Regions from separate parts of the Comamonas sp. 23 genome, predicted to be linked through region 1. Evidence: predicted binding sites of a transcription regulator. Region 1 holds the regulator's gene; each other region holds the start of a gene.
The links. Region 1 encodes FNR, which switches genes on or off when oxygen is low (the NO sensors DNR and NnrR bind a similar motif). Its sites were predicted from a motif close to TTGATNNNNATCAA; they were not measured.
Positions count from the first base shown of each region.

Region 2: the regulator FNR is predicted to act here: its motif matches at 2,424-2,437, upstream of ACPEE1_RS01630 (universal stress protein).
Region 3: the regulator FNR is predicted to act here: its motif matches at 4,825-4,838, upstream of ACPEE1_RS13000 (universal stress protein).

Region 1 is NZ_CP187127.1:1,699,552-1,710,052, reverse strand. It holds gene ACPEE1_RS07665 (sulfite exporter TauE/SafE family protein) at 1-41, shown strand, start outside; gene hemN (oxygen-independent coproporphyrinogen III oxidase) at 62-1,444, opposite strand; gene fnr (fumarate/nitrate reduction transcriptional regulator Fnr) at 1,596-2,318, shown strand; gene ACPEE1_RS07650 (universal stress protein) at 2,468-2,911, shown strand; gene ACPEE1_RS07645 (malonate--CoA ligase) at 3,022-4,578, opposite strand; gene ACPEE1_RS07640 (enoyl-CoA hydratase/isomerase family protein) at 4,645-5,436, opposite strand; gene ACPEE1_RS07635 (Bug family tripartite tricarboxylate transporter substrate binding protein) at 5,453-6,469, opposite strand; gene ACPEE1_RS07630 (malonyl-CoA decarboxylase) at 6,663-8,141, opposite strand; gene ACPEE1_RS07625 (GntR family transcriptional regulator) at 8,138-8,806, opposite strand; gene ACPEE1_RS07620 (transporter substrate-binding domain-containing protein) at 9,107-9,895, opposite strand; gene lgt (prolipoprotein diacylglyceryl transferase) at 9,998-10,501, opposite strand, start outside.
Region 2 is NZ_CP187127.1:405,575-416,075, forward strand. It holds gene ACPEE1_RS01615 (hypothetical protein) at 1-336, opposite strand, end outside; gene ACPEE1_RS01620 (LysR family transcriptional regulator) at 483-1,460, shown strand; gene ACPEE1_RS01625 (metallophosphoesterase) at 1,502-2,347, shown strand; gene ACPEE1_RS01630 (universal stress protein) at 2,592-3,014, shown strand; gene ACPEE1_RS01635 (LysR family transcriptional regulator ArgP) at 3,188-4,132, opposite strand; gene ACPEE1_RS01640 (D-amino acid dehydrogenase) at 4,220-5,554, shown strand; gene ACPEE1_RS01645 (branched-chain amino acid aminotransferase) at 5,624-6,724, opposite strand; gene ACPEE1_RS01650 (alpha/beta fold hydrolase) at 6,963-7,772, opposite strand; gene ACPEE1_RS01655 (flavin reductase family protein) at 7,927-8,454, shown strand; gene ACPEE1_RS01660 (ferredoxin--NADP reductase) at 8,516-9,289, opposite strand; gene ACPEE1_RS01665 (LysR family transcriptional regulator) at 9,435-10,391, opposite strand; gene ACPEE1_RS01670 (alpha/beta hydrolase) at 10,479-10,501, shown strand, end outside.
Region 3 is NZ_CP187127.1:2,889,105-2,899,605, forward strand. It holds gene ACPEE1_RS12975 (pyocin activator PrtN family protein) at 1-325, shown strand, start outside; partial or broken gene ACPEE1_RS12970 (IS3 family transposase) at 1-47, opposite strand, end outside; gene ACPEE1_RS12980 (MlaE family ABC transporter permease) at 622-1,437, opposite strand; gene ACPEE1_RS12985 (peroxiredoxin) at 1,531-2,088, opposite strand; gene ACPEE1_RS12990 (Bug family tripartite tricarboxylate transporter substrate binding protein) at 2,309-3,295, shown strand; gene ACPEE1_RS12995 (2OG-Fe dioxygenase family protein) at 3,391-4,140, opposite strand; gene ACPEE1_RS13000 (universal stress protein) at 4,279-4,716, opposite strand; gene ACPEE1_RS13005 (aldo/keto reductase) at 4,912-5,874, shown strand; gene ACPEE1_RS13010 (SIR2 family NAD-dependent protein deacylase) at 5,894-6,667, opposite strand; gene ACPEE1_RS13015 (VOC family protein) at 6,853-7,311, shown strand; gene ACPEE1_RS13020 (SRPBCC family protein) at 7,366-7,833, shown strand; gene ACPEE1_RS13025 (DUF1428 domain-containing protein) at 7,901-8,263, shown strand; gene ACPEE1_RS13030 (sensor histidine kinase) at 8,310-9,773, opposite strand; gene ACPEE1_RS13035 (response regulator transcription factor) at 9,798-10,463, opposite strand; gene ACPEE1_RS13040 (PepSY domain-containing protein) at 10,470-10,501, opposite strand, start outside.

The DNA of each region.
Region 1 (10,501 bases):
TCTACATGCTCTACAAGAGCCTGGCGGCCTGGCAGGGCTGAGGCCTGCCCACGCCCTGCCCTCAGATAATCCGCGAGAAGCGCGCCCGGTTGCGGTCGGCCTGCAGGTTCTTGTCAAACACCATGGCGACGCCACGCACAAAGTACCAGCCCAGCTCGGTCACATTGATCGATTCGTCGCTCAGCTGCACCAGGCCCTGCTCCTGCAGCTCACGCAGCTGGGCCAGCTCGGCGGCAAAGTACTGCGCAAAATCAATCAGCCAGGCCTGCTCCAGCGATTCAATGGCCAGGCACCCCTGGCACATCAGGCCCATGATCACCGTGCGGCGCAGCAGGTCGTCGCGCGTCAGTGCCAGCCCACGCACCACGGGAATCTGGCCCTGGTCGATCAGGTCGTAGTACTCCTCCAGGGTCTTGGCATTTTGGCTGTAGGTGGCGCCAATGCGTCCGATGGCTGACACGCCCAGCGCCATAAGATCGCAATCGGGCTGGGTGCTGTAGCCCTGAAAGTTGCGGTGCAGGCGGCCCTGGCGCTTGGCCACCGCCAAGGCATCGTCGGGCAAGGCGAAATGGTCCATGCCCACATACACATAACCGGCGGCTTCCAGCGCCGCCAGGGCCTGGGCCAGCATCGCCAGCTTGTCGGCGGGGCTGGGCAGGTCCTGGGCCTGGATGCGGCGCTGGGGCTTGAAGCGCTCGGGCAGGTGCGCATAGGCATACAGCGCAATGCGGTCGGGCCGCAGCGCGTTGACCTGCTCCATGGTGCGCACAAAGCTGGCCGGGCTTTGTTGGGGCAGACCATAGATCAAATCGATATTGATGGATTCAAAGCCGATAGCGCGCGCCTGCTCGACCAAGGCAAACACCTGGTCAGCGGGCTGCTCGCGGTGCACCGCCTTTTGCACCAGCGGGTCAAAGTCCTGCACGCCAAAGCTCAGCCGGTTGAAGCCGAGCCGGTACAGGTGCTGCAGGCGCTCGCCGCTCACAGTGCGCGGGTCGACCTCGATCGCGTACTCGCCACCGGGCTGCAGATGAAAACGCTCTTTGACCATATCCATCAGGCGGCTGAGGCCGGCATCGGTCAGGAAGGTGGGCGAGCCCCCACCCAGGTGCAGTTGGCTGATGGTCGGGCGGGCGCTGACATGGGCCAGTTGCAGGTCCAGCTCGCGCTCGAGGTAATCCAGGTATTCGTCGGCCCGCTCGGCGTGCTTGGTGATGATCTTGTTGCAGGCGCAGTAGTAGCACAGCGAGGCGCAGAACGGCACATGCACATACAAGGACAGCGGCGACAGCCGGCCCGCCAGACCGGTGCCGCGTTGCGCCAGCGCCAGCTTGTACTCATTCGCAGCAAAGGCTTCAACAAATCGGTCTGCGGTAGGATACGAGGTGTAACGGGGGCCGGGAACATCAAAACGGCACAGCAGTTCGGGGGTCAGGGAAATCATGGTTCTTCTTCCTAGCGGACGCCCCAATGTGCCCCAAGGCCTGCCACGCGTCCTTGATGTACATCAAGAAGCCTCTGGGCGCCAGCACGCACAATAGGCCCATCCAAGGAACGTCGTTCCTATCTGAATAGTTGTTCACGGGTATTGATACATGACATCCAACTCCATCAAAGTAGCGTGCTCCAGCTGCAATTTGCGCGAGCTGTGCATGCCCGTGGGACTGTCGGCCGAACAGATGGAGCGCATCGACGAGATCGTCGCCACCCGGCGCAAGATCAAGCGCGGCAGCGCGCTGTTCCGCAACGGTGAGACCTTCACCTCCTTGTATGCGATACGCACCGGTTTCTTCAAGACCAGCATCGCCACCGAAGACGGGCGCGACCAGGTCACCGGCTTCCAGATGGCGGGTGAGATCATCGGCCTGGACGGCATCGTCAACGACCGCCATTCCTGCGACGCGATTGCGCTCGAAGATGCCGAGGTCTGCGTGATGCCCTACTCCTCGCTCGAAGACCTGTCGCGCGAGGTGACCGCCTTGCAGCACCATGTGCACAAGGTCATGAGCCGAGAGATCGTGCGCGAGCATGGCGTCATGCTGCTGCTGGGCAGCATGCGCGCCGAAGAGCGCCTGGCCGCCTTCTTGCTGAACCTGGTGCAGCGCTTGCATGCCCGGGGCTTTTCGCAGCATGAGCTGATCCTGCGCATGACGCGCGAGGAAATCGGCAGCTACCTGGGCCTCAAGCTCGAGACCGTCAGCCGCACCTTCTCCAAGTTTGCCGAGGAGAACATCATCGAGGTCAAGCAGCGCCATGTGCGCATTCTGGACACCGACAAGCTCCAGGGCCTGATCAACACCCAGGCCTGCTCGGCTTAAGACCCTGTTCCAAGTCGCTCCGCCAGCGGATACAAACGCGGTCTGATCCGACATCCGCTCAAGCCGCAAGCGGCGATGCTCTGAGTTGCATCCACGGCAAGGCTGCCACCCACAGCCCTGCCCCATGTCTGACCTGAAAGGAGCCTGCCATGTACCAACATATCCTGCTTGCCACCGATGGCTCTGAGCTGTCCGAGAAGGCCGTGCGCCACGCACTGGCGCTTGCCAAGCTGAGCCATGCCACGGTGACTGCCGTCAACATCTCGCCCAACTACCCGCGCAGCTACTTCGAAGGCAGCACCATGCAAAACCCCGATGACATTGCGCGCATCGAGGATGGCTGGGAACGCGCAGCGCAAGGCATTGTCGATAAGGTGGTGGCCGAAGGCGCCGCGACCGGCGTGCCCATCAAGACCCTGGTGATCAAGTCCGACATGATTGCCGAGGCGCTGCTGGAGACGGCGAAGAAGGAAAACTGCGACCTGATCGTCATGGCATCGCACGGCTACCGGGGCTTGAAGCGCCTGCTGCTGGGCAGCGAAACACAGCATGTACTGACCCATGCCACGATACCGGTGCTGGTACTGCGCTGATCGCCGTATAACCGCATCATCCCCATAGCAAACCCTCGCCTGCGGCAGCTTCTGAGCGGCCACAGCGCGAGGGTTTTGTCATGGCGGCGCATGCCGCCTCCATAGGCGCATCAGCCCTTGAACAGGTCCTGGTACTGGTCGCGCAGCAGGTTCTTTTGCACCTTGCCCATGGTGTTGCGTGGCAGCTCGCCCACGACAAAGCAGCGCTTGGGAATCTTGAAATTGGCCAGCTGCTTTTTCAAGGTCGCAATGATGCCGTCGGCATCGAGCGGTTGGCCCGCCTTGGCAATGACCACCGCCACACCCACTTCGCCAAAATCGGGGTGCGGCACGCCGACCAGCGCGCTTTCCGCGACGCCCGGCAGTTCGTTGATGAAGCCCTCGATCTCGGCCGGGTAGACGTTGTAGCCGCCGGAGATGATCAGGTCCTTGCTGCGGCCGACGATGGTCACATAGCCGCGCGCATCGATCTTGCCTACGTCGCCGGTCTTGAACCAGCCGTCGGCAGTGAACTCCTGCGCGGTCTTCTCGGGCATGCGCCAGTAGCCGCTGAACACATTGGGGCCTTGCACCTGGATATGGCCGATCTCGTCGGCGCCCAGCGCCTGGCCGTCATCGCCCTGCACCCGCACGCCCACACCCGGCAGCGCAAAGCCCACCGTGCCGCCCCGGCGCTCGTCCTGGCCGCCATGGCGGGCATCGGCCTGGTAGGGGTTGGAGACCAGCATGATGGTCTCGCTCATGCCATAGCGCTCCAGGATGGTGTGGCCGGTGCGGGTCTGCCAGTCGCGGAAGGTCTCGATCAGCAACGGCGCCGAGCCGGAGATGAACAGACGCATGTGCTGGGCCGCTGCCTTGGTCAGGCCCGGCTCGGCCAGCAGGCGCACATACAAGGTCGGCACGCCCATGAAGACCGTCGCCCGCGCCATCGCGGCAATCACCGCCTTGGGCTCGAACTTGGCAAACCAGATCATCTTGCTGCCATTGAGCAAGGCCGCATGGATCGCGACAAACAGGCCATGCACATGGAAGATCGGCAGCGCATGGATCAGCACATCGCCCTTTTTCCAGCCCCAGTAGTCCTTGAGCATGACGGCATTGCTCAGCAGGTTGCCGTGGCTGAGCATCGCACCCTTGCTGCGCCCAGTGGTGCCACTGGTGTAGAGGATGGCGGCCATGTCGTCGGCAGATTTCTGCGCAGGCGTGTGTGCATCGGCGCAGTGCACCGCACGCTCCAGCAAGGTTCCGCTGCGGTCATCGCCCAGGGTGAACACGCTTTGCGTGCCGCACTGGAAGGCGATCTTGGAGACCCAGCCAAAGTTGGCCGGTGAGCAGACCACAACGGCCGGCTCGGCATTGGTGACAAAGTACTCGATCTCGGCGCTTTGGTAGGCGGTGTTGAGCGGTAGAAACACATGGCCGGCACGCAAGGTGGCCAGGTATAGCGCCATCGCTTCGACCGACTTTTCCACCTGCACCGCCACGCGGCTGCCGGAAGGAATATTCAGCGAATCGAGCAGGTTGGCGATGCGCGCGCTCATGCGGTCCAGATCGCGCCAGCTGTAGTTCAGCGGCTCACCGCTGGCCGACGTGGTCTCCACGGCGATGGCATCGAGGTCCTCAGGAAAGGCCGCGCGCAGGGCGCAGAACAGGTTGTCGTTGGTCATGTTTGTCTACTTGGTTGGTGGTTTCCTTGGCGCCTGCGGCCCGGCCGGTGGCCAGCGCAGGCACGGTCAAAACTGGGCTGCTCTTTTGTCGACAAAGGCGGCAATGCCTTCGCGGTGTTCTGCCGAATCGGCATAGGCATAGGGCTGCTGCAGCACCGGGGCCTGGGCATCGCCTTCGGCCAGTGCACGCAGCAGCTGCTTGGTCATGCGGGCAGCCTGGGGCGCCAGGCCGCAGATGCGGGCCACGCTGCGTTCCAGCTGGGCCTGCAGGTCTTGAGCGGGGTGAACCTGGCTCAAAAAGCCCGAGGCCAGCATCTGGTCGGCGCCAAAGAGCGCTGCCTCCAGCAGCATCTGCCGCGTCTTGGCAGGCCCCACCTGGCTCAGCACCAACGCCGCCTCCTTGGGTGCCATCGGAAAGCCCAGTTTGGCAATCGGCGCGCCAAACTGGGCGGTGTCGGCCGCCAGGCGCATGTCGCAGCAGCTGGCCAGCTCCACGCCCGCGCCCATGCAGGCGCCTTCAATGGCAGCGACCAGCGGCACATCGCATTGCAGCATGGCGTTGAGCGCCGGCCAGACCTCGCCTTCGTGGAAGGCGGCCAGGCTCTCTGGGGCAAAGCGAAAGTCGGCGTACTCCGAGATATCGCCACCGGCACAAAAGGCCTCGCCCTCGCCTTGCAGCACGATGCAGCGCAGCCCGGGCTGGCGCTGCAGGTCCTCAAACACGCTGCGCAGCTGGCGCCACATGGCGCGCGACATGGCATTGCGCTTGCCCGCATGGTTCAGCACCACGCGCACGGCCTGCGCGCGGGATGCCTCCTCGCCCGCCACCCACGATTGCACACGAACCTGCCCCGCCATCATCTCGCTCCTCTTGTCATTCAATCTTCGCGCCCGAGGCCTTGACCACCTCGGCCCAGCGCTTGACCTCGTCGGCCACAAAGGCGGCAAACTGCGGCTGCGTCATGCTGCCATATTCCGCACCATTCTTGGCCCAGATGGCCTTGATTTCTTCGGAGGCGCCCATGCGCTTGGCCTCTTCGAACATGCGCGCCTGCAGCTCGGGCGAGGTGCCCTTGATGGCCCAGAGGCCGTACCAGGTGGTCACGTTGTAGTCGGGCAAGCCGACTTCGGCAGCGCAGGGCACATCGGGCAGCGAGGGGTTGCGCTGGCTGCCCGAGACCATCAGGCACTTGATGCGCCCGGCGGCGATATGCGCGGCCGACGAGCCCAGGCCATCGAACAGCATGTCCACATTGCCGGCAATCAGGTCCTGCAGCGCCGGGCCCGCGCCCTTGTAGGGTACATGCAGGATGTCGGTCTGGCTCTGGATCTTGAACAGCTCGCCGGCCAGGTGGTGGCTGGTGCCGGCGCCAGCCGAGGCAAAGCTCATCTTGCCCGGGTTGGCCTTGAGCTGGGCCAGCAGCTGCTGCATATTGGCCGCCGTCACCCGCTTGGGGTTGACCACCAGCACCTGCGGCACCGTCGCCAGCAAGGCCAGCGGCACCAGGTCCTTCTGAATGTCGTAATCAAGCCGGGGATAGACCGAGGGCGCAATCACATGGTGGGTGCCGCCCATAAAGAAATGGTAGCCATCGGAGGGCTGGCGCGCGGCAAAGCTGGCCCCCAGGGTGCCGCCTGCGCCGCCCTTGTTGTCGATCACCAGGGTCTTGCCCGAGATTTTCGAGAACTGCGAGGACAGCGGCCGCGCAAAGGCATCGGTGCCACCCCCTGCAGGAAAGGGCACCACCCAGGTCACCGGCTTGCTCGGCCAGTCGCGCGCAGCGGCCGCACTGGCCCAGCTCCAGGCGGGCAGCGCGCTGCCCGCCATGCCAGCGGCCAGGCCCAGGACAGTTCGTCTTCTGGACGGGGAAGGTGTATTACTCTTGGTCATCTTGTCTCCTAACGGTTATTTTTAAAGATCCACGCACACCCGCCTGCGCGCGCCGACAGCAACGCTCAGGCCCTAGGTGGTCAGCAAAGAATGCCTACCACCCAGGCTGCGGCCCTATGGGGGCCTGCAGCTCTCTCCAGGCCAGCGCAGCGCCCGGGGGCGCGATGCTGGCCTGCCATCCTCAAAAACAGGTTCAGACCTTGGCCAGCGCCTCAATGCCCGATGACACCGGAATCTTTCCCTGGGCGAGCGCATTGCGGTGCTTGTCCAGGCGCTTCAAGTCGTACAGGTAGTTCACCATCAAACCATAGGACTGCTTGATGCCCTTGGCCGAGGTATCGCCCGCCCAGTTCAGGCGCTCGACGCGCGAGCCATTGCCCAGGTGAAAGCGCGCGACCGGGTCCACCGGTTTGTCCTTGACCAGGCTCTTGCCCAGGTAGCGGGCAGCGGCATGCAGCAGCAGCTTGGCGGCCGCATCGCCCGCCTGCCACTGGCCCGGTTGCTCCAGCGCGGCCATCCAGTCGTCCACCGTCGGCTCGGCCTTGTCCAGCGCCTTGCCCAGCTCAGCGCGCAGGCGCTTGTCGGCGCCCTCCCAGACCTCGCCAGCGTTCTTGCCCAGCCAGCTGCGAAAACCGGGTATCGGCGACAAGGTCGCGAACTGGCGCAGCTTGGGAAACTCCTGCAATAACTGCTCGACAACGGTCTTGATCAGCGAATCGCCAAAACTCACGCCGCGCAAACCCGTCTGGGTGTTGCTGATCGAGTAGAAGATCGCCGTGCTGGCCTTGTTCACATCGGCTGCGGCAGCGGCCTCGTCCAGCAGCGGCGCGATGCTGTCCGACATCTTGTCGACCAGGGCCACCTCGACAAAGATCAGCGGTTCGTTGGGCAGGCGCGGGTGGAAAAAGCCGTAGCAGCGGCGGTCGCTGTCGAGGCGGTTTTTCAGGTCCGTCCAGCTGCGGATGTCATGCACCGCTTCGTACTTGATGAGTTTTTCGAGCAGCGACGCGGGCGAATCCCAGCTGAGGCTGCGCAGCTCCAAAAAGGCGATGTCAAACCAGGTCGAGAACAGGTATTCCAGATCGGCGTCCACAGCGACCAGCCATTCCTGGCTCTTGAGCTGGGGCAGCATCTGCGCGCGCAGATCGAGCAAGAAGCGCATGCCCTGCGCGGGCACCGCAAAGCGCTGAAACAGGCGCATGCGCGGGGTCTGCAAGGCCTTGCGCAGGTGGCGCTCGGCAGCGGCCATGCTGGCGGTGCCGATCGCGTCTTCGTAGCGCTGGCGCGCCTGGCCGATCTTGGTCACATCGGGCATGAACTGCTCGCACAGCAGGCGCCAGCAGTCCAGGCGCTGCTCGGGCTGGGCGGCGGCATACCACTGCATCACCGGCTCGGCCAGGCGCCCGCCTTCGGCGTCACTCACCTCGCTGGCACCCACGGCCTGCAGGTCCGCCAGCAGGCGGCGCAACTCGCGCGGCGACAGCGCCTCATTGCCCCGGCGCAAGGTGGCCTTGAGGCGCTCGGTGGTGCTGCGCTCGCCTTCGGCAGCGCTGCTGCTGCCCAACTCGGTAGGAATGCCGACCGAGCGCAGCCAGGCCGCGCTTTTTTGCAGCCAGTTGTTGGCGGCGCTGTCCACCGCGGTAGCGGGCGAAGTTTCGGTAGCGGTGGTCATAAAGCAATCCTTGACAGTGAAAGGGGGGTGGTGCGCAGCAGGGCCTTGCGCTGCTGCAGCAAATGGTTGCGCATGGTCTGCTCGGCGGCATCGGCGTCACCGGTCAGCATCACGGCATAGATATCGAGGTGCTCCTGCAAGCTGGCCTGCAGGCGGCCCGGCGCGCGCAGCTGGTGCAGCCGCGCCAGGCGCAAAATGCGGCGCAGATCGGCAATGGCCTGGGCCAGCCAGCGGTTGTCGGCCAGGGTGATGAAGGCCTCATGGATCTGGTGGTTCATGCGGTAGTAGGCCGCGATATCGCCCGCCTCGGCGTAGTGGGCCAGCTGCTCGTGCATCACATCGAGCACGGCGCGGTCGGCGCTGCTGAGTTTCTTGGTGGCCTCGTACGCGGCGCGCCCTTCCAAGAGCGCAATGACCGGAAAGATATCGTCCAGATCGCGCTCGGTCACGGTCTCGACAAAGCAGCCACGCCGCGGCTCATGGCGCAGTAACCCTTCGGAGACCAGCAGTTTGAGCGCTTCGCGCAGCGGCGTGCGCGAGACGGAGAGCTGGTCGCACAGCGCCTTTTCATCGAGCAGCTCGCCCGCCGCCAAGGTGCCGGCAAAGATCAGGTCGCGCACCTGGATCGCCACCGTGTCGTGCAAGGACTGTCCGGCAACCGCCATCCGCTCACTCCTTTGGAAAAAGTCGTTCTGCACCGTCCGCGCCAAAATCTCAGGTTGGCTCTGGCATTGACTCTGACTCAGAGGGCCGAATCAACGGTGCAATGCTGTAATTATGAGAAATTACAGCGCATTTTGGCCCCCGTGTTAACACCCGGTTCATACCCCGCGACCACTGTTACCGGTGCAAACGCTTACCCTCCCGCTTTGCGGACACAAAAAAAGCAGGCACCGGTTGCTCCAGACCTGCTTGCGTCATTGGTGGGGGCCACGCCCCCTGCCGCTGCGAACTACGTTGCGTTCTCAGTCCTTGCCGTAAGGGTCAAAGTCAAAGTACTTGTCGGCGATCTGCTTGTAGCGCCCGTCCGCGCGGATGGCGGCAATCGCATCATTGAGTGACTTCTTCAGCTCGGGCTGGCCCTTGCGCATCGCAATGCTGGCGCCTTCGCCAAAGATCTTCTTGTCCACCAAGGTGTCGCTGACAAACTCAAAGTTCTGGCCCTCGGGCTTTTTCAAAAAGCCGTAGGCGATCTCGACGCTGTCGGCGACCGAGCCGTCCAGGCGGCCGGAATTGATGTCCAGGTAGACCGGGTCACGGCCGGGGTAGGACACCACATCGGCGCCTGCGGGCTTGAGGTAGGTCAGCGCCCACTTCTCCTGGATGCTGGCCTTGAGCACGCCAATCTTCTTGCCCTTGAGTGATTCGGGGCCGGTGTACTTGAAGCCTTTGGGCATCACGATGCGCGCACCGGTGTGGTAGTACTTGTTCGTGAAGTCCACAACACGGGCGCGGTCCTCGTTCTTGGCCATCGAGCTGATGATCACGTCGTACTTCTTGGCCTGCAGACCGGGGATCATGCCGTCCCAGACCTGCTCGACAAACACGCACTTGCGCTTGATCTGGGCGCACAGCGCGTTGGCGATGTCGACGTCGAAACCGGCGGGCTGGCCTGTGGGCAGCTTGTAGGTAAAGGGCTCATAGCTCAGGTCCACGGCCACTTTCAGATCGGGCAAGGCCTGCTGCGCAGACACCGCTGCACTGCCCAGCACGCACACACCGGCCACCAGGCCCAGCACCCATTTTTTGGTCATATCGTCCTATCTCCGCTCAGACAAAAAACAAAGCCGCTGTGCCAGAGGAATCCGGCACAGCGGCTGATCAGTATAGCCCTATAAATTCAGGGGATACGCGGTTTAGGCCGTCGTCAACACCGGCTGGTTGCGGCCCCGGCTCCAGAGGTAAATCCCCAGCAGCACCATCGGCAGGCTGAGCCACTGGCCCATGCTCAGGTTCAGCGACAGCAGGCCCAAAAAGTCATCGGGCTCGCGGAAGTACTCGGCAATAAAGCGCAGCAGGCCGTAGCCGATCAGAAAGACGCCAGCGACCTGGCCCTCGCCACGCGGCTTGCGCGAGTACAGCCACATCACCACGAACAGCAGCACGCCTTCGAGCAGGAACTGGTAGATCTGCGAGGGGTGGCGCGGCAGCATCGAGCCGCTTTGCGGAAATACCATGCCCCAGGGCAGATCGGGGCTTGAGAAGCGCCCCCAGAGCTCGCCATTGATGAAGTTGCCCACGCGGCCCGAGGCCAGGCCCAGCGGGATGCAGGGCGCGACAAAGTCGGCCACCTGCAGCCAGGGCCGGCCCTTGAGCTTGGCATACAGCACCATGGACACGATCACGCCCACCAGGCCGCC
Region 2 (10,501 bases), 1.3 Mb from region 1:
GTCTTCCAGGGCGCGGCGGTGGCCCTCGTCCCAGCTGCGGCGAGCGGCGCGCAGGCTGCTGCTCAGGTTGCGGGCAGGGGCAGCGAGCAGGGCGATGGCGACAAAGGCGACGGCCCACAGCAGGGCCCAGCCAGCGATCCAGTGGCTGCCGCCAGCGACGGAGTCCACCAGGCGGGTGGCAACCACCAGCACGGCAGCGACCAGCGCGGCCAGCATCAACGATGCGCCAACGCCCTTGGTGCCGAAGGTGGTCTTGAGATGTTCAGCAGCACGTTCCACACGCAGAACGCCCGTGTGCTCGGTAGCCATGTCAGTGTGTACAAAACTGTTGGTCATGATGGATGTCTTTGGGATTAATGCTTCTTTGAAGCGATGAACGAAGTATAGGGTTTACCCTAGACGTTCTCAAATTTATCTTTTGAATCTGTATCATTCATGTCAGTGATGTATTGCGGTTCGCCCAGCGCTGCAAAGGATTGAAAATGCTGCCCCACCAATTTCGGCACCTGGACCTGAACCTCTTGCGTGTATTCGACGAGGTGATGAATGAGCGCAGCCTGACCCGGGCGGCCGACAAGCTGGCCATCACCCAGCCGGCAGTCAGCAATGCGATGCGGCGCCTGCGCGAGGCGCTGCATGACGAGCTTTTGGTGCGCAGCGGCCAGGGTGTGGAGCCCACACCGCTGGCCAATGCGCTGTGGCCGGTGGTGCGCGAATCGCTGGCGCGCCTGCAGGCCAGCTTTGCGCCTGAGCGCTTTGACCCCGCCCATGCGACCCAGGCCTTTGTCGTGGCGATGGCCGATGCCACCGCCGCCACCTTGCTGCCCAGCCTGATGCACATTCTGGAGACCGAGGCACCAGGCGTCTCTGTGCATGTGCAACCACTCACTACCCGTGATCCGCGCGAGGAGCTGGACGCCGAGACGGCGGACCTGGCCGTGGGCTATTTCCCCTTTGTGCTCGCCGAGATGACGGCGCGCGCCCAGTCGGGGGACCTGGTGGATTTCGAGAGCCGGCGCCTCTATGACGGCGAATACCTCTGCGTGATGCGCAAGGACCATCCTTTGAGTGAGGGCTTGCTGACTTTGGAGCGCTACTGCGATGCACGCCATATGCTGGTGAGCTTTTCCGGCCAGCCCTTTGGCTTTCTGGACGAGGCGCTGGCATCGATCGGCCGCAAGCGCCGGGTGGTGCTGACGGTGAACCAGTACTTCACCGCCGCGCGCGTGGTGGCGCGCACCGACCTGCTGACCGTTTTGCCGCGTCACTTTGTGCCTGCCACCGGCATCGCCGATCTGCTGGCCTTCCAGCCGCTGCCGCTGCGCGTCGAGGCCGTGCATGTGGATGCGCTGTGGCGCAGCCGCAGCGGGCATATTCCGCCCTCGGCGCTGGAATGGATGCTGCATGCACTGGAGCGCTCGGCCCGGGCGGCTTTTCCTGACCTGGAATTACCGATGTAGCGGGCTGCAAGGCGCTAAAGCCCATGGTAGGCTAGGCGACCATGCACCTGCAAATTCTGTCCGACCTGCATCTGGAGACCCACCCCCATTTCCGTGCCCAGCCTGCGCCCGGCGCCCAGTTGCTGGTGCTGGCCGGCGACATTGGCTCCTACCAGAATGGCTCGATGCTGGACGATAAGGATTTTGGCCTCACCCAGTTCAGCCCGCAGCAGGCTGGCGGCCATTGGCCCGAGCCGGTAATCCTGGTGCCTGGCAACCACGAGTTTGACAATCAGGATTTCGATGCCGCCCGGCTGCGCCTGCGTGCCAGCTGCGAAAAGTTGGGCATCACGATGCTGGACTGCGACACCCTGATCATCGACGGCGTGCGCTTTATCGGCACCACACTCTGGTCCGACTACGACGCCATTGCCCTGCACAACGGCGTGACCGAGCTGGGCGCGCTGATGAAGCAGCGCGAGAAGGCCTTCAAGGCCGCGAACTTTTACTTGACCAAGGCCCAGATGCAGCGCAACGGCCAGCCCTTTTTGGCCGCCGAGATGCGCGACGAAGCGCTGCGCTGCCAGGAATGGCTGCGCGCCGCACTGGCCGAGCCCTTTGATGGCAAAACCGTCGTCATCACCCACTTTGCGCCCAGCCTGCGCAGCGCCGATCCGCGCTATGGGCTGACGCCCGGAACCGCCGGTTTTTGCAATGTGCTCGATGACCTGCTGCCCTATGCCGACCTCTGGATCCACGGCCACCTGCATGCGCCCAGCGATTACCTGGCCAAAGGCCAGCACAGCGATGGCCGCCCCTGGCAATGCCGGGTCGTGGCCAACCCGCTGGGCTATGCGCGCAAGGGTGAGCAGGAGAGCTTCAATCCGCATTGCCTGGTGGCGGTGTAGCCAGGGTCGCTCCACTTCTGGCATTCCCTCCGCCAAGCCAAAGCCCAAGGGTTTTTACCTAAATTTGTCGCCGCGCCTGATGCATATCAATGCCCGTTTGACGGTAAATCTATAAGCTGATACACATGATTTAGCCTGTAAAGCGCGTTCTCGCTGATGGAGCGCGGGTTTGCCAGGCCACAGTCCAGCGTTGGTGGCGCCACCGGTGTTGGGTTCCTCACCCCTTTTTTGAAGGAGTCAAGGCATGCGTATTTTGTTGGCCGTTGATGGCAGCCCCTACACCCAGAAGATGCTCGATTACCTGGCAGCGCACGCAGAGTGGCTGACGCCCAACCACCATTACACGGTGCTCACGGTGCAGCCCCTGCTGCCGCCCCGGGCCGCCAAGGCCTTGGGCAAGGCGCTGGTGGACGACTACCACAGCGAAGAGGCGCAGAAGGTGCTGGTGCCGGTGCAGGAGTTTCTGGCCGCCCACCAGGTGAAGGCCGTGGCCGAGACTGCCGTAGGCCCGATCTCCCAGACCATTGCCGAGACGGCCGATAAGGGCGGCTATGACCTGCTGATCATGGGCACCCGCGGCCATGGTGCGCTGGCCAAGCTGGTGCTGGGCTCGGTGGCGACCCAAGTGCTGGCCGAGAGCAAGCTGCCGGTATTGCTGATTCGGTAAATGGATCAGATCATGCGTCTGTCATTTGCTATTCACCATATAGCAATACTTGGCGCGGATACTGCGCATGCAATGGATGTCACTGATGAGGGAGGGATGGAACCACCGGTGCGATGAATGCCTGTGGACATCCGGAAACTGCTTGCATCCCCCTGGGGGTGCAGGCAGTTTTTTTATGCCTTGACCATGGCGCGAGCGGCCGCCGTGGGCGGCGCCAGGCTGCTCTTGGCGCTGTGCACCATCGCGTCGCTCAGGGCACCCAGCAAGGCCGACTGCAGGTTCCAGCAGTGCCAGTACAGGTCGACGCGCAGCACCTGGGTCTCGGCCACATTGACCAGGCGGCCATCGGCGAGGTAGGGGCGGGCCAGCAGCTCGGGCACCACGCCCACGCCCCAGCCAGCGGCCACGGCGCGCACCTGAGCTTCGGAGTTGGGCACATAGAGCTGGTGCAGGCCGACGGTCTTGAGGCCCATCGCGCGGGCGACAAACACGCGCTGCATGTCGTCCTTGCGGTTGTAGCTCAAAAACGGCAGGTGCTTGAAGTTGCTGCGGTTGATTCCTTGCGGCACATGCTGCTGGGCAAAGGCGGGCGATGCCACGGCGATGTAGTGCATTGCGCCCAGCGCGGTCACGCGGCAGCCGCGCAGCGCCTGCGGCATGGTGGTGACGCAGCCGAGCACCTCGCCGGTGCGCAGCAGCTCCAAGGTGTGGTCCTGGTCGTCGGTGATGATCTCCAGCGGCAGCTGCTGCAGCGCGATGTCCTGCAGTGCATCGAGCGCCCAGGTGGCAATGCTGTCGGCATTGATGGCAATCGAGATGGCCTCGTCATGCGCATTGCGGCGCATGGTGTGGGGCAGCAGGCTGTGCAGCTCCTGCTCCAGGTCGGTGCGCAGCAGCCGCAGCTGCTGGGTGTGCTTGAGCAGCAGCTGGCCGGCAGCGGTGGGCCGCAGCGGGCGGCTGCGCACCACCAGCACCGAGCCGATCTGTGCCTCTAGCGCACGCAGCCGCTGCGAGACGGCCGATTGCGTCACATTCAGGCGCAGCGCGGCCTTCTCGAAACCGCCTTCTTCAATCACGGCGGCCAGGCATTCCAGCGCGACAGGGTCCAGGTTGCTCATGGGGCTCCAGTATTAGTAGAACTGATGAATCCTGAAGAAGTTTAATTGCACTTTATGTTACAGCCAAGATGCCAGACACTGAGAGGCATGAAAGTCATCATCCTCGGCGCCGGCATCATCGGCACCAGCACTGCCTGGCATCTGCTGCAACTCGGCCACGACGTCACCGTCGTGGATCGCCAACCGGACGCGGCGCTGGAGACCAGCTATGCCAATGCCGCGCAGATCTCGGTGAGCTACTGCGAGCCCTGGGCCAACAAGCATGCCCCGCTCAAGGCGCTCAAGTGGATGTTCGACAAGGAGGCGCCGCTGCTGCTGCGCCCGCATGCCGATCCGCAGCAATGGCGCTGGCTCACGCAGTTTCTGGCCGAGTGCAATGACCGCTCCTTTGCCCGCAATGTGCAGCAGATCGTTGCGCTCGGTGCCTACAGCCACAACGCCTTGAAGGCCGTGGTGGCCCAGACCGGCATCCAGTTCAACCGGCTCGAGCGCGGCATTGCCCACTTCTTCACCAGCGACGAAGCGGTGCAGGATGCGCAGATGGCCGTCGACCTGATGCGCCAGTACGGTGTGAACCGCCGCATGGTCAGCACCGAAGAGTTTTTGAAGATCGAGCCCGCCTTCAAGCCCTATGCCGCGCATATCAAGGGCGGCACCTTTACCGAGAGCGACGAGAGCGGCGATGCGCGCGTGTTCACGCAAAAGCTCGCCCAGCTCTGCGCCCAGGGCGGTGTGCAGTTTCTCTACAACCACCGTGTCGAGCGGCTGAATGTGGCCGGTGGCGCGATCGACTCGGTCACCGTGCGCGCCACCGCAGCAGGCGCAGACAGCAGCCCGCGCACCTTGCAGGGTGATGCCGTCATCGTCGCCTGCGGCAGCTATACCGCGCCGCTGTTGCGCACCGTGGGCCTGAATGTGGCCATCTACCCGGGCAAGGGTTACAGCGCCACCTTGCCGATCTTGAAGCCTGAGGCCGCGCCCTTTGTCAGCTGCATTGACGATGGCAACAAGCTGGCGATGAGCCGCCTGGGCAACCAGCTGCGCGTGGCCGGCACGATCGAGCTCAACGGTTTTGACAGCTCGCTGGACAGCCCCCTGGCCAAGGCCCGCTGCCACATGCTGGCGCGCCGCATCGAGGAGCTGATGCCCGGCGTCTGCGACACCCGCCTGCCTGAGCAGGGCGGCAACCCGCAGTTCTGGACCGGCCTGCGCCCCGCTACGCCCACCAATATTCCGTTCATCGGCCGCACCAAGATCGGCAAGCTCTGGATCAATGCCGGCCACGGCACCTTGGGCTGGACCCATGGCGCCGGCAGCGGCAAGGCGATGGCCGAGCTGGTGAGCGGGCGCATGCCGGAGATGCGCTTTGGCTTCTATGGCTTCGAGAGCGACAGCAAGCGCCAGACTGCCGTCGCTGTGTAAAGGTCTCACAGCACCGTGAAAAAAGGGCCGCACACTGTGCGGCCCTTTGGCGTTTATATCGCGGACGGATCAGGCGTCCAGACGCACCAGCCAGCCGTGGCGGTCCGGGGCGCGGCCGTACTGGATATCGGTCAGTTCCTTGCGCAGGGCCATCGTGACTTCGCCAGCGGGGGCCGACAGGTCGCCCACCGAGAAGCCTTCGCCCTTGAGCTGGCCGATGGGGGTGATGACGGCAGCGGTACCGCAGGCAAACACTTCGGTGATCTCACCGGAGGCCACGCCCTGCTTCCACTCGTCAACGGCGATCTTGCGCTCTTCGACCACCATGCCACGGTCGCGTGCCAGTTGCAGCAGCGAGTCGCGGGTGATGCCTTCCAGAATGCTGCCCGACAGCGCAGGCGTGACCAGCTTGTTTTGCTTGCCGTAGACCAGGAACACGTTCATGCCGCCCAGCTCTTCGAGGTACTTGCCTTCGGCAGGATCGAGGAACAGCACCTGCGAGCAGCCGTTGTCCTGGGCTTGCTGCTGGGGCAGCAGCGAAGCGGCATAGTTGCCGCCGCACTTGGCAGCGCCGGTGCCGCCCTTGGCCGCGCGGGCATAGTCGGTCGACAGCCAGATCGCCACGGGCGCCACGCCCTTGGCAAAGTAGGGGCCGGCGGGGCAGGCGATCACGTAGTAGGTGGCCTTGTGGGCGCTGCGCACGCCCAGGAACACTTCGTCACCGATCATGAAGGGGCGCAGGTACAGGCTCGCTTCGTTGCCGCTGGGCACCCAGTCCTTGTCCACGGCGATGATCTGCTTGAGCGATTCGACAAAAACATCGACCGGCAGCTCCGGCAGCGCCAGGCGGCGGGCGGAGCGTTGCAGGCGCTCGGCATTGGCCTGGGGGCGGAAGGTCCAGACCGAGCCATCGGCATGGCGGTAGGCCTTGATGCCTTCAAAGATTTCCTGGCCGTAGTGCAGCACGGCAGCGGCGGGGTCCAGCGCAATCGGGCCGTACGGGGTCACGGCCGCATCGCGCCAGCCGCCCTCTTTGTCCCAGTGCACCGAGACCATGTGGTCGGTGAAGTGCAGACCAAAACCCGGGTTGTCCAGAATCTTGGCGCGCTCTTGGGCGCTGCGTGGCTGGCTCGATGGGGTGACGGCAAAGGTCAGGGAAGAGGGGGACACGGGACTAATCCTTCAGTTGGCAACAGGGACAGCAGCGTCCTGTGGGGTGCCGCTGCCGATCATGGTGGCCGTCCGCCAGCCTGGAGAGGCTCCAGGAAAGTGACGGGCTGCACGCCAAACCCCATAGCATGCCAGTTTTTTGCCCCGGTGGCGCCCAGCGGGCTGCATTGCCAGGATGGCAAGTCAACCACCTGCAGAGGCAAACCGCCGCCGCAGGCGCCGGATTTACGGGTTTTTCCTAGTGCACCGTGGCGCGCTGGGTCGCCAAAAAGTCGAGCAGCAGGCCTTCGAAGGCATCGGGGCTCTCCAGCTGGGGCCAGTGGCCAACGCCCTCCAGACGGGCATGCCGAGCGTCGGGCAGTTGGTCTGCCAGCGCCTGCATGCGCTGGGGTGGCATGCAGACATCCTGGCCGCCGCTCACCAGCAGGCAGCGCTGGCTGAGGTGGGGCAGGCGCTCGGCCAGGGTGCTGGGGCCGGCCAGCATCTCCAGCATGCGGCCATAGGCCAGCGGCTGGATCTGGGTGATCGCGTGGCGCGCCAGCTGCAGCCCTTCGGGCAAGGCCTGCTGGCCCGATTGCAGCTGCACCAGCAGCTCGGCAAAGCGCTGCATCTGCACCGCCTCGGTGCTGGCCTGCTGCTGGCACTGGGCCAGCAATTGCTGGCGCGTCTGCACCCAGTGCTGCTGGCTGTCCGCCTCCAGCGCCGGGCCGCCGGCCACCAGGGTCAGGCTGCGCACGCGAGTGGGGTGGCGCAGGGCCAGCTCGGCGGCCACCATCGCGCCCATGCCATGGCCGACGATATGGGCGCGGCCAATCTTCAGCGCTTCGAGCAGGCCATCCGCCGTGGCGGCCAGCGCCTTCAGGCTGTAGCCGCCATAGGGTGGCGGGTTGGCATGGTAGCCAGGCATGTCCCAGGCGATCGCGCGGTAGCCCTGGCTGGCGAGCAGCTCCACCTGCGGGGCAAAGCCCAGGTGGTCGGTGTCGGCATCGTGGAGCATCAGCACCGTCGGGCCACTGCCGAGCATCGCGAAGTTGGGAATCAAGGACATAGGTTTGCTTCTCGCCGTGTATTTCCCCTGCAGATGCGGCCCGCCTGCCTTGTTTTCAAGCACCTACGCGCGCAGGGGCCTCGCCCCCTGGCCGATAATGACCCCATCCATGCTTTTGACGGCATGGCGTCTGCCCCTGCCGTCTGCCTGCCCCGTGAACCGCTCCCTCCCCCCTGAACACCTGCAATCGCCTGTTTCTGCCTCGTTTTCCGAACGTGAGTTTCGCAATGCGCTGGGCCAGTTCGCCACCGGGGTGGCTGTGGTCACGGCACTGGCGCCCGATGGCAACAAGGTCGGGCTGACGATCAGCTCCTTCAATTCCGCATCGCTCACCCCGCCACTGGTGCTGTGGAGCCTGATGAAAACCGCCTCGTCAATGCCGGTGTTCGAGACCGTGAGCCACTACGCGATCAATGTGATGGGCGCGCACCAGAAGGAGCTGGCCCTGCAGTTCAGCCGCAAGGGCATCGACCGCTGGGCGGGCGTGGAGTATGAAGTGGGCGTGACCGGCGTGCCGCTGCTCGCGGGCGCCATTGCCAGCTTTGAGTGCCGCAACGGCCCGCACCATGATGCGGGCGACCATGTGATCCTCGTTGGCGAGGTTGCGCACTGCCAGCATGTGGTGGGCGTGCCGCCGCTGCTCTACCACGGTGGCAATTTCTACACCGAGCAGCTGATCTAATCTGCGCTGCAGGCAACAAAAAACGACCCGAGGGTCGTTTTTTGCTGGGCGGGGGCGCTGCTTACTTCTCGACGAAGGCGCGCTCGACGACAAAGTCGCCGGGTGTCGAGGTATTGCCTTCCTTGAAGCCCTTGGCTTCAAGCAGTTCCTTCAGCTCGGCGAGCATCGCGGGGCTGCCGCAGAGCATCACGCGGTCGGTGTCCGGGTTCAGTTCGGGCAGGCCGATGTTCTGCGGGAAGGTGCCGGCGGTGATCTGGTTGGAGATACGGCCCTGGTTGCGGAAAGGCTCGCGCGTCACCGTCGGGTAGTAGACCAGCTTGTCCTTGACGATTTCGCCGAGGAACTCGTGGTTGGGCAGCTCTTCTTCGAGCAGCTGCTGGTAGGCCAGCTCCTGGACCTGGCGCACGCCGTGCACCACAACGACCTTTTCGAAGTGGTCATAGGTCTCGGGGTCGCGCGCCACCGACAGCCAGGGCGCCAGGCCCGTGCCGGTGCCGATCAAATACAGGTTCTTGCCCGGCAGCAGGTAATCGACCAGCAAGGTGCCCGTGGGCTTTTTGCCGACGATGATGGTGTCACCCACCTGGATGTGCTGGAGCTTGCTGGTCAGCGGGCCGTCATCGACCTTGATCGACAGGAACTCCAGGTGCTCCTCGTAGTTGGGGCTGGCGATGGAATAGGCGCGCAGCAGGTTCTTGCCATCGACCTTCAGGCCAATCATCGTGAAGTGGCCGCTGGAAAAACGCAGCGCGGGATCACGGGTGGTCGTGAAGGAGAACAAACGATCGGTCCAGTGGTGAACAGACAGGACACGTTCTTCGAGAAAGGCGCTCATAGCAGTGCAGTAGTCAGTTGGTCTTGTGTATATCTATAAACGCTATTGTTCACTATTCATACAACTTAAACGTCATATGGACATATCGGCGCGTTGTGAGCGGGGTTTTTAGCCAATAAGCGAAGGCTGCGCAGCCCTGAAACACTCAAGCGGATGGTCCGGTGTGCGCTGCATTCTGATGTTTGGCTGTGGCCGCCACTAAATCGCGGAGCCACACGCAACCCGGATCTTCGTGGCTGCGTTCATGCCACAGCATGCGATAGCCAAAGCCGGGCAGTTCAAGCGGTGGCTTCAAAAGCCGGAGGCCATTGGTGTCCGCAAGCGCAGTCGCGACCCGCGTGGGCAGGGTGACGATCAAATCCGAGGCAGCACTGACCAGGCCCGCCGTGGCAAAGTAGGGGAGCCACAGAGCGATATGCCGTTTCTGGTGACAGGCAGCCAGGGCATCATCCACTTCGCCCGTCCGCCCACCAAAGATGCTGACCAGCGCGTGCGGCCACGCGACAAACTCTTCCAGACTGAGCACCTCGTCTGCGCGCGCCTCTTGGTTTACCAGCAAGGGGTGGTTTGTTCGCAGCACGCAGGAATAGGTCTCCCGAAACAGCGGGCGGGTTCTCAGCGTGCCCGCAACCGGATCGTCGCTGTACAGAACGAAGTCCACCTGGCCCGCATTGAGCAGCTCAAAAACCGCATCGGAAAACGGGATCACTTCGATGCCGGCCAAAGGGGCTTGTTGTGCGAAAGCTTGCATCAAGCTGGGCAGCACCGCGACTGCGCCGTAGTCGGTGGTAGCAACGCTGAACACGCGCCTGGTGGTGGCCGGGTCAAACACTGCGGGTGCTACACATTCTTCCAGCTGGTGCAGCAATGCGGCAAGCGGTGCCGACAGCGCTTGCGCACGCAACGTGGGTGCCATGCCTCCAGCCACCCGTACCAGCAGTTTGTCGCCCAGTTGCAGACGCAGCTTGGCCAGCGCTCGGCTCACCGCAGGCTGGCTCATATGCAATCGCTCTGCCGTTCTGGTAACACTGCCTGTGTCCAAAAGCACACGCAGCACCACCAGCAAATTGAGGTCAATACGCCTAATATCCATTTCGCGCATAACCAAGATTCTAACTATTCATTAGGAGAAATATACGCCTTCGCCAACACTTCGAACCCTTGCAAATGGCAAAGAAAGTCAAGTCCCATGTCCTTTCCACGTATCTTCAG
Region 3 (10,501 bases), 1.2 Mb from region 1:
TCCCTGCCCAGCTTGCCTAGCGCCTTGCGCAACATGTCACCCACCATCTAATACGGCATTTCTGCTCATGGCTCAGTACAACGCCATGGCGGTGATTCCGCTTGATCAAGTAGTCAAGGACTACTTCCCGCACCTGGGAACGCAAAAGTTCCTGCGCAAGATCGCAGCGGGCGAAATCAAGCTCCCTTTGATCCGCATCGAGCCCAATTCACAGAAGGGGGCAAAGGGCATCCATCTCACTGATCTGGCCACCTACATCGATGCTCAACGAGCAGCCGGTGTAAAGGAATCGAAGCAGCTAAATGGCGAACGGGTGCAACAATAAAGCAACATCGAAAAAGAGAATCCCCATAAGTCTTTGTACTTATGGGGATTTTTTTCGTTTGCCTGTCCGCTCCATCATCGGCGCAACGGACATGCGCCAGGGGCTGTGGGTAGAGAATCAGTCATGGTGGTTGCGCGGCCAAGGCGTGGCCCTCGAATGTGGTGGCCCACACAGGCAGAGGCAGCGCCTGCGGGCAATCGGCTATTTTAAATCCTGCGCAGCCAGGGCGCCGAGCAGCACCCCAAAAGCCTGTCATGGCGGGCCGACCTGTTCGCTCCACTGCCAAGCTTGACGCCCTAGTAATAATTGCCCAGCAACGACGCCACCTCGATGAGCAGCAAGATGGCAAACATGCGCGCAAGGCCACTGAGGTCCGAATCGGGGCCCAGAACCTCATCCTGGCGCGTGCCGTAGGGCCGGTACATGGCCGATGCGGTGGGTATGAGTGCAACGGCCAGACCAAACAGCAGGGTTTTGAGGCCAAACAACCAGGTCACCATGGGCGTGAACACGCTGGCAAACATGCGCGTGTACAGGTCAAAACCGACCCAGCTCAGCCCATAGACGCTGAGGTAGACCATGACCAGCGAAACCACACAGGACAGCGCAGCCAGCGTGATCGAGGCATACATGCTGGCGACCACCAGGGGCAGCATCTCCGTGCGCACAGGGTCATAGCCGTGCTCGCGCAGGCGCTCAAAATGCCCCGCCTCGCGCAACTTGGTCAGTTGCGCACCTGCCGGAATCGAGCAGCGCATCGCGACAAACAAGGCCGCCGTCAGCGGGATGAGCTCGAGCACCAGCACGCGGATGACCATCTCGACAGCGACGCGCGAGAGGCCATAGCTCGTGGCGGTTACAAAGACGATCCGCGCCACCACCAGGCACAGCAAGGCGGCCAACGCGGTAAAGCCCAGCAGGATGGGCGCGGTGTCGACATACATGCGGCGCATCAGCCGCGCGCGGGTCTGCGGGCCGTAGCTGGTGGGCGACATCAGCATCACCAGCACGACCGCACCCAGGTAAAAAATACGCCACCAGGCCACCGCCCAGCGGCGCGCCGTGCGCCAGGTCCGGTGGGGCCATTGGGGTTGAAGCAGACTTGCCAGCATCAGGCGATCATAGGCGATCGGCGCCATCGTGGGCACCTGCCAGCAACATGGCTGGCAAGCCCAGACACTGCCACCGCGCCATGAAAAAGTGGCTCAAGACTTCTGGCGCGCCTTCCAGGCCTGCACCGCCTTCAAGGTCTGCTGCACATGCTCGAGCGGATCGCTGCCCTCATGCGCATAGATCACCTTGCCGTCAGGTGCAATCACGTAGGAGATGCGTGAAGCGGTGCCCGGCCGTGCGGCGGAGCCTGCGTCATAGGCCTGGATGGCCTTGGCATCGGGGTCGGAGGCGACGCTGAACTGGTTACGGCAGGCCTCGCTGGAGAAGCGCTGCATCGTGGCAATGTCGTCATGCGAGATACCGACGACCTGCGCGCCGGAGGCCGCAAAGCTCGGCGTGGCCTCGGCAAAGGCATGGGCCTCGATCGTGCAGCCCTGGCTGAAGGCCTTGGGGAAGAAGTACAGGACGACGGGGCCGCGCTTCAAGGCCTCGGCCATGTCAAAGCGCTGCACCTTGCCGGCCAGTGCCGACTGTGTGCTGAACATCGGTGCCTGGGCACCAACAGCCAGCGCCGCCTGGCTGGGCAGGCTGACCAGCGCCGCGCAGCCCATCACCACCGAGGCCAACGCCCCCACGAATTTTGCTTTCATAGTCGATCCTTCTGTTGTCATCTAGATACGCCCCAAGCCTGGGCCATTGGCGGCAGGCTCTGTTTTTCGCCTGCGCTCCATCGCTCCACACCACAGCCCCTAGAATATGCCACCTGGCGTGATGGCATACATCATCACCCCTTTGACTGTTTATGCAACTACCTCCTTGGCCGACTGTGCGAAAGCCATGCGAAGGTGTGACCCTCAAGGAGACAACAAGATGATGAAACACATTCTGCAATGCGCCGCCGTGGCGCTGACGGTGGGGGCCGCTTCGGGTGCCATGGCCCAGGGCTCGGCGACGGACTACCCCGGCAGCAAGCCGGTGCGCATGGTCGTGCCCTTCCCACCAGGCGGTGGCACCGATATTCTCTCGCGCATCATCGCGCAAAAGCTCAGCGAACAGAACCACTGGACGGTGGTCGCTGACAACCGGGCCGGCGCGGGCGGCACCATCGGTATCAGCGAAGTCGCCAAGGCCCAGCCAACGGGCTATGACATCGTCATGGGCCAGAAGGACAACGTGGTGCTGGGCTACTACCTGTACAAGGGCCTGCCCTGGAACCCCGCCAAGGACTTGACGCCCATTGCCCATGTGGCCTACTCGCCGGTCATCATTGCCACCTCGGAAAACAGCAAGTTCAAGACCTTGAACGATGTGATCGCCGCCGCCAAGGCCGACCCCGGCAAGATCACCTACGGCTCGCCCGGCAATGGCACCAGCATCCATATCGCTGGCGTGCTGTTTGAGAAGGCGGCCGGCGTCAAGCTGACCCACGTGCCGTACAAGGGCTCCAACCCCGCGCTGCTCGACACCTTGTCCGGCAATGTCGATCTGCTGGTGTCGTCCGTGCCCTCGGCCATTGGCCAGATCAAGGCCGGCAAGCTGCGTCCGCTGGCTGTTACCTCGGCCAAGCGCAGCAGCTCGCTGCCCGATGTGCCTACCGTTGCGGAACTGGGCATGAAGGGCTTTGATGTGAGCACCTGGTATGGCCTGTTTGGCCCCAAGAACCTGCCCGCCCCCATCGTCAGCAAGCTCAACACCGAGGTCAACAAGCTACTGGGCCAAAAGGAAGTGCAGGATTCCATCCTGGCCCAAGGCGCCGAGCCCCAGGCCATGTCCGTATCGGACTTTGACAAGTTCTTCCACAAGGACTTCCAGGACGCTAAGGCCATTGTTGAAGCCTCGGGCGCGACCATCCAGTAAGCCCCAGGGCTGGGATACGGCAAGGGCACCTCGCAGGTGCCCTTTTTTTATGACCAGGCCAATGGGCCGATGGTGATCAATGGCAATGCCAGCGCTCAGGCACCGTCGCCCTGGAAGGCCTGGCGGCGCAAGGTCACCACCAAGGTATCGCGGTGGCCGGGGGCATCGCCCAGCGGCTGGATCGGCGTGCTCTCATGGATCATCCGGGCGTCGTCGAGCAGCATCAGCGACCAGGGCTCGGTGAGCGTAAAGCGCAGGCCTTGCGGGCCCTGGGCGTCGAACACCCGCGTCTCCCCGCCTTTGATGCCCTCGCGTGCCACCAAAAACACCGCCACCAGATCCACGCCATCGCGGTGCGCACCTTCGGGGGTGGGCCGGCCAATGCCCTCGGCGGTGTCGATGCGGAACTGGTGGGCCTCGGTATACCAGGGCGCGTGCTCCGCACTGGGAAACAGTGCCTGCGCCGTGTGACCCAGCGCACGCATGATCTGGCGCCAGGCGGGCAGCGCCTGGGTGCTGGCTGCGACGGGCTCAAACCAGCGCTGCATGCCGCCATGCAAGGCGTTGTACTCCACCGGCTGCCAATGGGCACGGTGGGCTACGGACTCAACCTGGTCATCCTGCACCACATAGCAGGAATGGCGGCGCTTGCGGTAGCGCCCGCCGTCTTTGAGGTAGGCATCATGGGGCATGGCCTCCCAGTGGCTGCCGAGCGCTGCCAGGTCATCGGGCGGGCAGGCTGCCCACTGCGCCACGGCGGCGGGGCTGAGCACCGCATAGCCATAGGCGCGCAAAGTGCCGTCCACCTGGTCGGCATCACAATAAGGAGGAGGAAAGGACTGCATGTAAAACTCCGTCAAGCGGGCGAGCTTACGGCGGTCACAAAAGCATTGCGTGCTGCACAACTTTGGGCAGCGCCGCAGCGCTGCCCGGTAGCCATCCACTCAACGAAAACGGCACCAAGCCGGGTGCCGTCGCTGACATTACTGGCGAACGACCAGCACGGGGATCAGGCTGTCGCTCAGCACGCGCTGGGTCACGCTGCCCAGCACCAGCTTTTCCAGGCCCTTGCGGCCGTGCGAGCCCATCACAATGAGGTCGGCGCCGGTGGTTTTGACCGCTTCCATCACCCCGTCGTGTACGGAGTGGCCTTCGCCCATGACGGTGTCCACAGGAATACCGGCCTGCTCCATCGCAGTTTTGACCGCGTCCAACGCGGTGTGCGCATCGGCAGTGGCAGCAGACAGGTACTGCGCCTGGCCATAGGCAAAATCGGCGCCCACGCCGGTGAAGGGATAGGGATCGATCACATACACCGCAGTGACCTGGCTGCCAAAGGCCTTGGCAAGACCGGCGGCCTTGTTGACCGCGAGCATGGAGGTGGCAGACCCATCGACCGGCACCAGAATATGTTTGAACATAGCGTCACTCCTTTTTGTTGTTGCATGCATAACTTACTCTAAAACGCAGGGCCCGGCAAACCTGGCAGGCCCTGCAGCACTGCCACCTATGCGGCAGTTGCAAGCGGTTTGCGCTGCATCAACGGGTGGCGCCGCGCCAGCCCGCGCCGCATAATGTTTGCACCGCCCTGCTGGGCCCTAACCCCTCTTCAAACGATGACAACATCCCTGCGCTCCCTGGGTCGATCCGCCCTGCAAGTCTCGCCGCTGTGCCTGGGCGGCAATGTATTTGGCTGGACGGCTGACGAGGCCACCAGCTTTCACCTACTCGATGCCTGGCTGGATGCCGGCATGAACTTTGTCGATACCGCTGACGTGTACTCGCGCTGGGCGCCTGGCCACAGCGGCGGTGAATCGGAGCGCGTGCTCGGCAAATGGCTGCGCAGCTCGGGCAAGCGCGCGCAGGTGGTGTTGGCCACCAAGGTCGGCAAGGATATGGGCGAAGGCAAGGTCGGCCTGCGCCCGGAGTACATCCGCCAGGCGGTCGACGCCTCTCTGCAGCGCCTGCAGACCGATTACATCGACCTCTACCAATCGCATGACGACGACGCGCAGGTACCGCTGGCCGATGTGATGGGCACCTTTGGCGAGCTGATCGCCGAGGGCAAGGTGCGTGCCGTGGGCGCCAGCAACTACAGCGCAGCGCGCCTGGCAGAGGCGCTGCAGACCAGCGAGCAGCATGGCCTGGCGCGTTATGAGAGCCTACAGCCGCTTTTCAACCTCTATGACCGTGCCGTGTTCGAGCAAGAGTTGCAGCCGCTGTGCGTTGCGCAGGGCGTGGGCGTCATCAACTTCTACAGCCTGGCTGCCGGCTTTTTGACCGGCAAATACCGCAAGGCCGAGGACGCGAGCAAAAGCCCGCGCGGCGCCAAGACCACCCAGCTGTATCTGAACGACCGGGGCTTGCGCATTCTGGCCGCGCTCGAACAGGTGAGCAGCCGCACGGGCGCCCCGATGGGCGAGGTGGCCGTGGCCTGGGTCATGCGCCAGCCGGCCATTGCCTCGCCGATTGCCAGCGCCAGCAACCTCGAGCAGCTGCAGTCGCTGATCCGCGCCAGCCAATTGCAGCTCGATGCCGATGCGATGGCCACGCTCAACGCCGCCAGCGCCGAAGCTTGAGCGAAGGCTGGCGACAAGCCTAGGCCAGCAGAATCGGCAAAATTTGCGCCGAAGGCAGGCGCCAGCAGCGGTCGGCCACCCCGTCAAGCGCGGTGGGCTCGGGGTTGATGACCACCACATGCGCGCCGCCCCGGGCGGCGATATGGGCCAGGCCAGCCGCCGGGTAGACATGGCCGGAGGTGCCAATCACCAGCATCAGGTCACAGGCCTTGGCGGCGTCTTGCGCCTGCTGCAGCTCGGCATGGGGCAAGGCCTCGCCAAACCAGACCACAGCCGGGCGCAGGTAATTGCCGCAACCAGGGCATTGCGGCGGCGCATCGCCTTCGGTAAAGCGGGCATCGCAGCAGGGCTTGGGCGGCAGCAGCCAGCGGTTGTCCATCAGATTGCCATGCAGGCACAGCACTGGCGTACTGCCGGCACGCTGGTGCAGGCCATCGACGTTCTGCGTGACCAGGGTCATCCGGCCGGGGTGGCGCGCCTGCCATTGGGCCAGCGCCACATGGCCGGCATTGGGCATCACCTGCCGCACCAGATCGCGGCGGTACTGGTACCAGTCCCAGACCCGCTGCGGATGGGCCAGAAAGCCCGCTTCGCTGGCCATCTCCTCAGGGCTGAACTGCGCCCAGTAGCCCGTCTGTGCATCACGAAACGTCGGCACGCCCGACTCCGCACTGGCCCCCGCCCCCGTCAACACCAGCAGATGCCGCGCATTGTGCAAGCGCTGTCGCAGGCTGGCAATTTCTGTATCGGCAAGCGGCAGCGCTGCGCAGGAATCCAAGGGATCAAATGACATAGAAGGTGCGGTGAAAAGCAGCTGCCTAGCATACGGCAAGGCTTGCGTTCCAGCGCCACAGTCCAGCATCACTGCGCAGGGCGCCGATTGAGCGACTTACATTCAGAAACTGTCATCACGATTTGGAGATGGACACGATGGACGGGCCGAGCCCAGAATGGCTGACCCACGACGAGGAGACAAGAATGCAATTCATCCCCTATCTGAACTTTGATGGCGATTGCGCCGAAGCCATGGCCTTTTACGCCCAGCTGTTTGGCGGCCAGATCATGCACCAGATGCGCTTTAGCGACATGCCGCCTGGCGAAGGCATGCCACCGCTCCCGCCTGAGGCGCAGTCGCGCCTGATGCATGCCCACCTGCAAGTAGGCAGCCAGGCGATCATGGCCTCGGACACGATGCCTGCGATGCCTGGCGCCAGCGCCGAGACCTGTGGTGGCGGCTATCTCAAACCCCAAGGCATGTGGGTGTCCATCGGTGTCGATTCCGCAGCAGATGGCGAGCGCATCTTCAACGGTCTGGCTGACGGTGGCCAGGTGGCCATGCCCTTTTCAGCCACCTTCTGGTCGCCCGGTTTTGGCATGGTGACCGACCGTTTTGGCACCCCGTGGATGGTGAACGTCCAGACGCAGCCCGCTGCATAAGGCCCTCGTCTCCTCACCGCACAACCGCACACCACCTGCACCGAGCCACACCCTATGTCTCTACAACCCCATCCCCAGGATCTGGTGCTCAGCCGCCTGATCCATGCCCCCGCCGCCACGCTCTACCGCTGCTGGACCGAGCCCGCCCTGCTCACCGAGTGGTTTGTACCCAAGCCCTGGACCATTGCCAGCGCCCAAGTGGATGTGCGTGTGGGCGGCGGCAGCCAGATTGTCATGCGCGACCCGCAAGGCAACGAGTACCCCAATGCCGGCGTGTACCTGGAGGTAGTACCCAACCTCAGGCTGGTCTTTACCGATGCCTACACCGCTGGCTGGGTGCCCAGCGCCAAACCGTTCATGACGGCCATCATCGAGTTTGAGCCCGAAGCGGGCCTGACCCGCTACACCGCCACCGTGCGCCATTGGAGCGAAGAGACCCGCAAGCAGCACGAGGCGATGGGATTCCACACCGGTTGGGGCGTGGCCACCGACCAGCTCGTGGCGCTGGCTGCCAGCTTGTAGTTGCGTCCTCGCGCTGCGATGTAGCGCCCACCCATAACAGCGCCGCTCGAGCGCCCAGGAGACTACCATGCCTTATGTCGATGGATTTGTACTGCCCGTGCCCCGCGCCAAGCTCGACGCCTACCGAGCCATGGCCGAGGCGGCCGGCAAGGTCTGGATGGAGCACGGCGCACTGCAGTACTGGGAATGTATGGGCGACGATGTGCCCGATGGTGAAGTCACCTCGTTTCCGATGGCGGTCAAGCTACAGGCGGACGAGGTCGCTTGCTTTTCCTGGATCGTCTACACCTCGCGCGCCGAGCGCGACCGCATCAATGCCGCGGTGATGGCCGACCCGCGCCTGGCGGACATGCAACCGGCCAACATGCCGTTTGATGCCAAGCGCATGATCTTTGGCGGATTCATGCCGGTCGTGCAGCTGGGGACTTGATAAGGCCACCAAGGCCACCAAGCCCACCTAGAGCCGCTGCGCCGTATCAGGCCACTACGCCGGCCATCTCCACGCGCACCAGCAGCCCCTTCAAGGCCTCGCTCTTGCGCCATTGCAACCGGCCTTCGTAGCCTTGCACGATTTGCTGGGTAATCGACAGGCCCAGGCCCGTGCCATCAACCGTCTCATCAAAGCGCTGGCCCCGCGCGCCGGCTGCCTGCATTTGTGCGGCCGTCATGCCAGGGCCGTCGTCCTCCACCTGCAGCACCAGGCCTTGGGTGGCGCTGCCATACACCGTCAGGCGCACCTGGGAGGCTGCCCATTTGCCCGCGTTGTCCAGCAGATTGCCCAGCAGCTCTTCCAGATCGGCGCGCTCGCCCCGCCACCACAGCGCGACACCCTCCTCCACCAGTTGCCAGTCCAGGTCGCTGGCCTGGTGCAGTTGGCGCAGCATCGCCAGCATCTGCCGCGCGCAGGCCAGCACATCCACAGGCAAGCCGGCGCTTGGCCCATGCACCAGGGTGGCATCGCTGAAGGTACGGGCCTGGTAGCGGTCAATCAGCCGCGCCATCGCCGTGGTCTGCTGCAGCACCAGGTCCGCCGGCAGGGCTGCACCGCTGCCGGCATGGGCCATCAGCAGCGACAAGGGTTTTTTCAGCGCATGGTTGAGGTCGGCTGCATGCGAGCGTGATCGCTCCACCACCTGGGTATTGCGCGCGAGCAAGGCGGCCAGCTCCTGCTGCAAGGGCTGCAGATCGGCACCCAGCGGCAGCTGCGCAATCTGCTCGGTGGCGGGCGCAGCGCCTGGCAGCGGCTTGTCCAGGCCGGCAATCACACCGACCAGACGCTTGAGCGGCGCCAGGCCCACGCGCAGCTGCAGCCAGACCAGCGCGCCAATCAGCAGGATCAGCATGGCGCTAGTGATTCCCAAAATCTGGTCAATGCGGCGCAGGCTGGCCATCAGCGGCTGAGCCGGGCCAAAGACCTGCAAGTGCATCGGCGCGGCGCCCGCTGCCAGCTGCACCGAAAAATGCTGTACCAAAAGCGGCTCCTGCTGCGGGCCCCGGGCCTGCTGCAAGCGTTCGCTGCCCCACAGCCGGGCTGGGCTCACCACCAGGTCGGGCTGGTCCCACAGCGAGCGGGAGCGCGCCAGCACCACCGGCTCTGCGGCTGTTCGCAGGGGCGCGCGCGCCTGGCCCTGCAACTGCCAGTACCAGCCCGAGAAAATGGCGCTGAACTCGTCGCTGCCGCCCGCCGCCTCTTGCACCCGGCCATCGGGCAGCAGCGCCAGGCGCGCGTGGATGCGCTCGGATTTTTCCTCCAGGCTGCGCGACATGCTGCCCAGCAAGCTGGCATGCACCTCATAACGCAGCCACCAGCCGCCCAGCCCCATCACCAGCAAACTGGGCACGATGACCAGGGCGGCCATGCGCGCAGCCAGCGACCAGCGCCGCGCAGGTGAGCGCCGCGCGGGCGGCCGCTCGTGGACAGAACTGGGAGGGAAGGCCATGGTGCGGCGGGGCTACAGCAGCAGCTAGCTGGGCGCGTTCAGCCGAAAACCCTGGCCGCGCTCGGTCACCAGCAGATCGGACTGGCGCAGCTTGCGCCGTATGCGGCCGATCAGCACATCAAGCGTGTTGGAGTCCGGGTCCAGATCTCGGGCATAGACATGCTCGCTGATCTCGGTGCGCGTGAGCACCCGGTTGGGGTGGTGCATCAAATAGGCCAGAATCTTGTGCTCCTGCGCCGTCAGCTGCAAACCCTGGCCGTCCTGCAAAAAGCGGCCGGCCGTTACGTCGTATTCCAGGCAGCCCGCGCGCAGCACGGTGGCCGCACTGCCAGTGCTGCGGCGCAGCATGGCACGCAGGCGCAGCACCACCTCGTCGAGCATGAAGGGCTTGGTCAGGTAGTCGTCAGCTCCGGCGCCAAAGCCGGCCACCTTGTCGCTCCAGCGGTTGCGCGCCGTCAGGATCAGCACCGGCCAGTGGCAACCCGCCTCGCGCCAGTCGCGCAACACCGTCAGCCCATCGCGCTGGGGCAGGCCCAGGTCCAGCACGGCTGCGTCGTAGGGCTCGGTGCTGCCGGCAAACGATGCGGCATCGCCATCGGCTTCCACATCCACTGAGAAACCGGCACGCGCCAGTGCCTGCTGCATTTGCGCGGCCAGTTCCGCATCGTCTTCGACCACCAGAATTCGCATCAGCGCTCAATCCTCCATCTTTTGTTGGAGCACCTGCA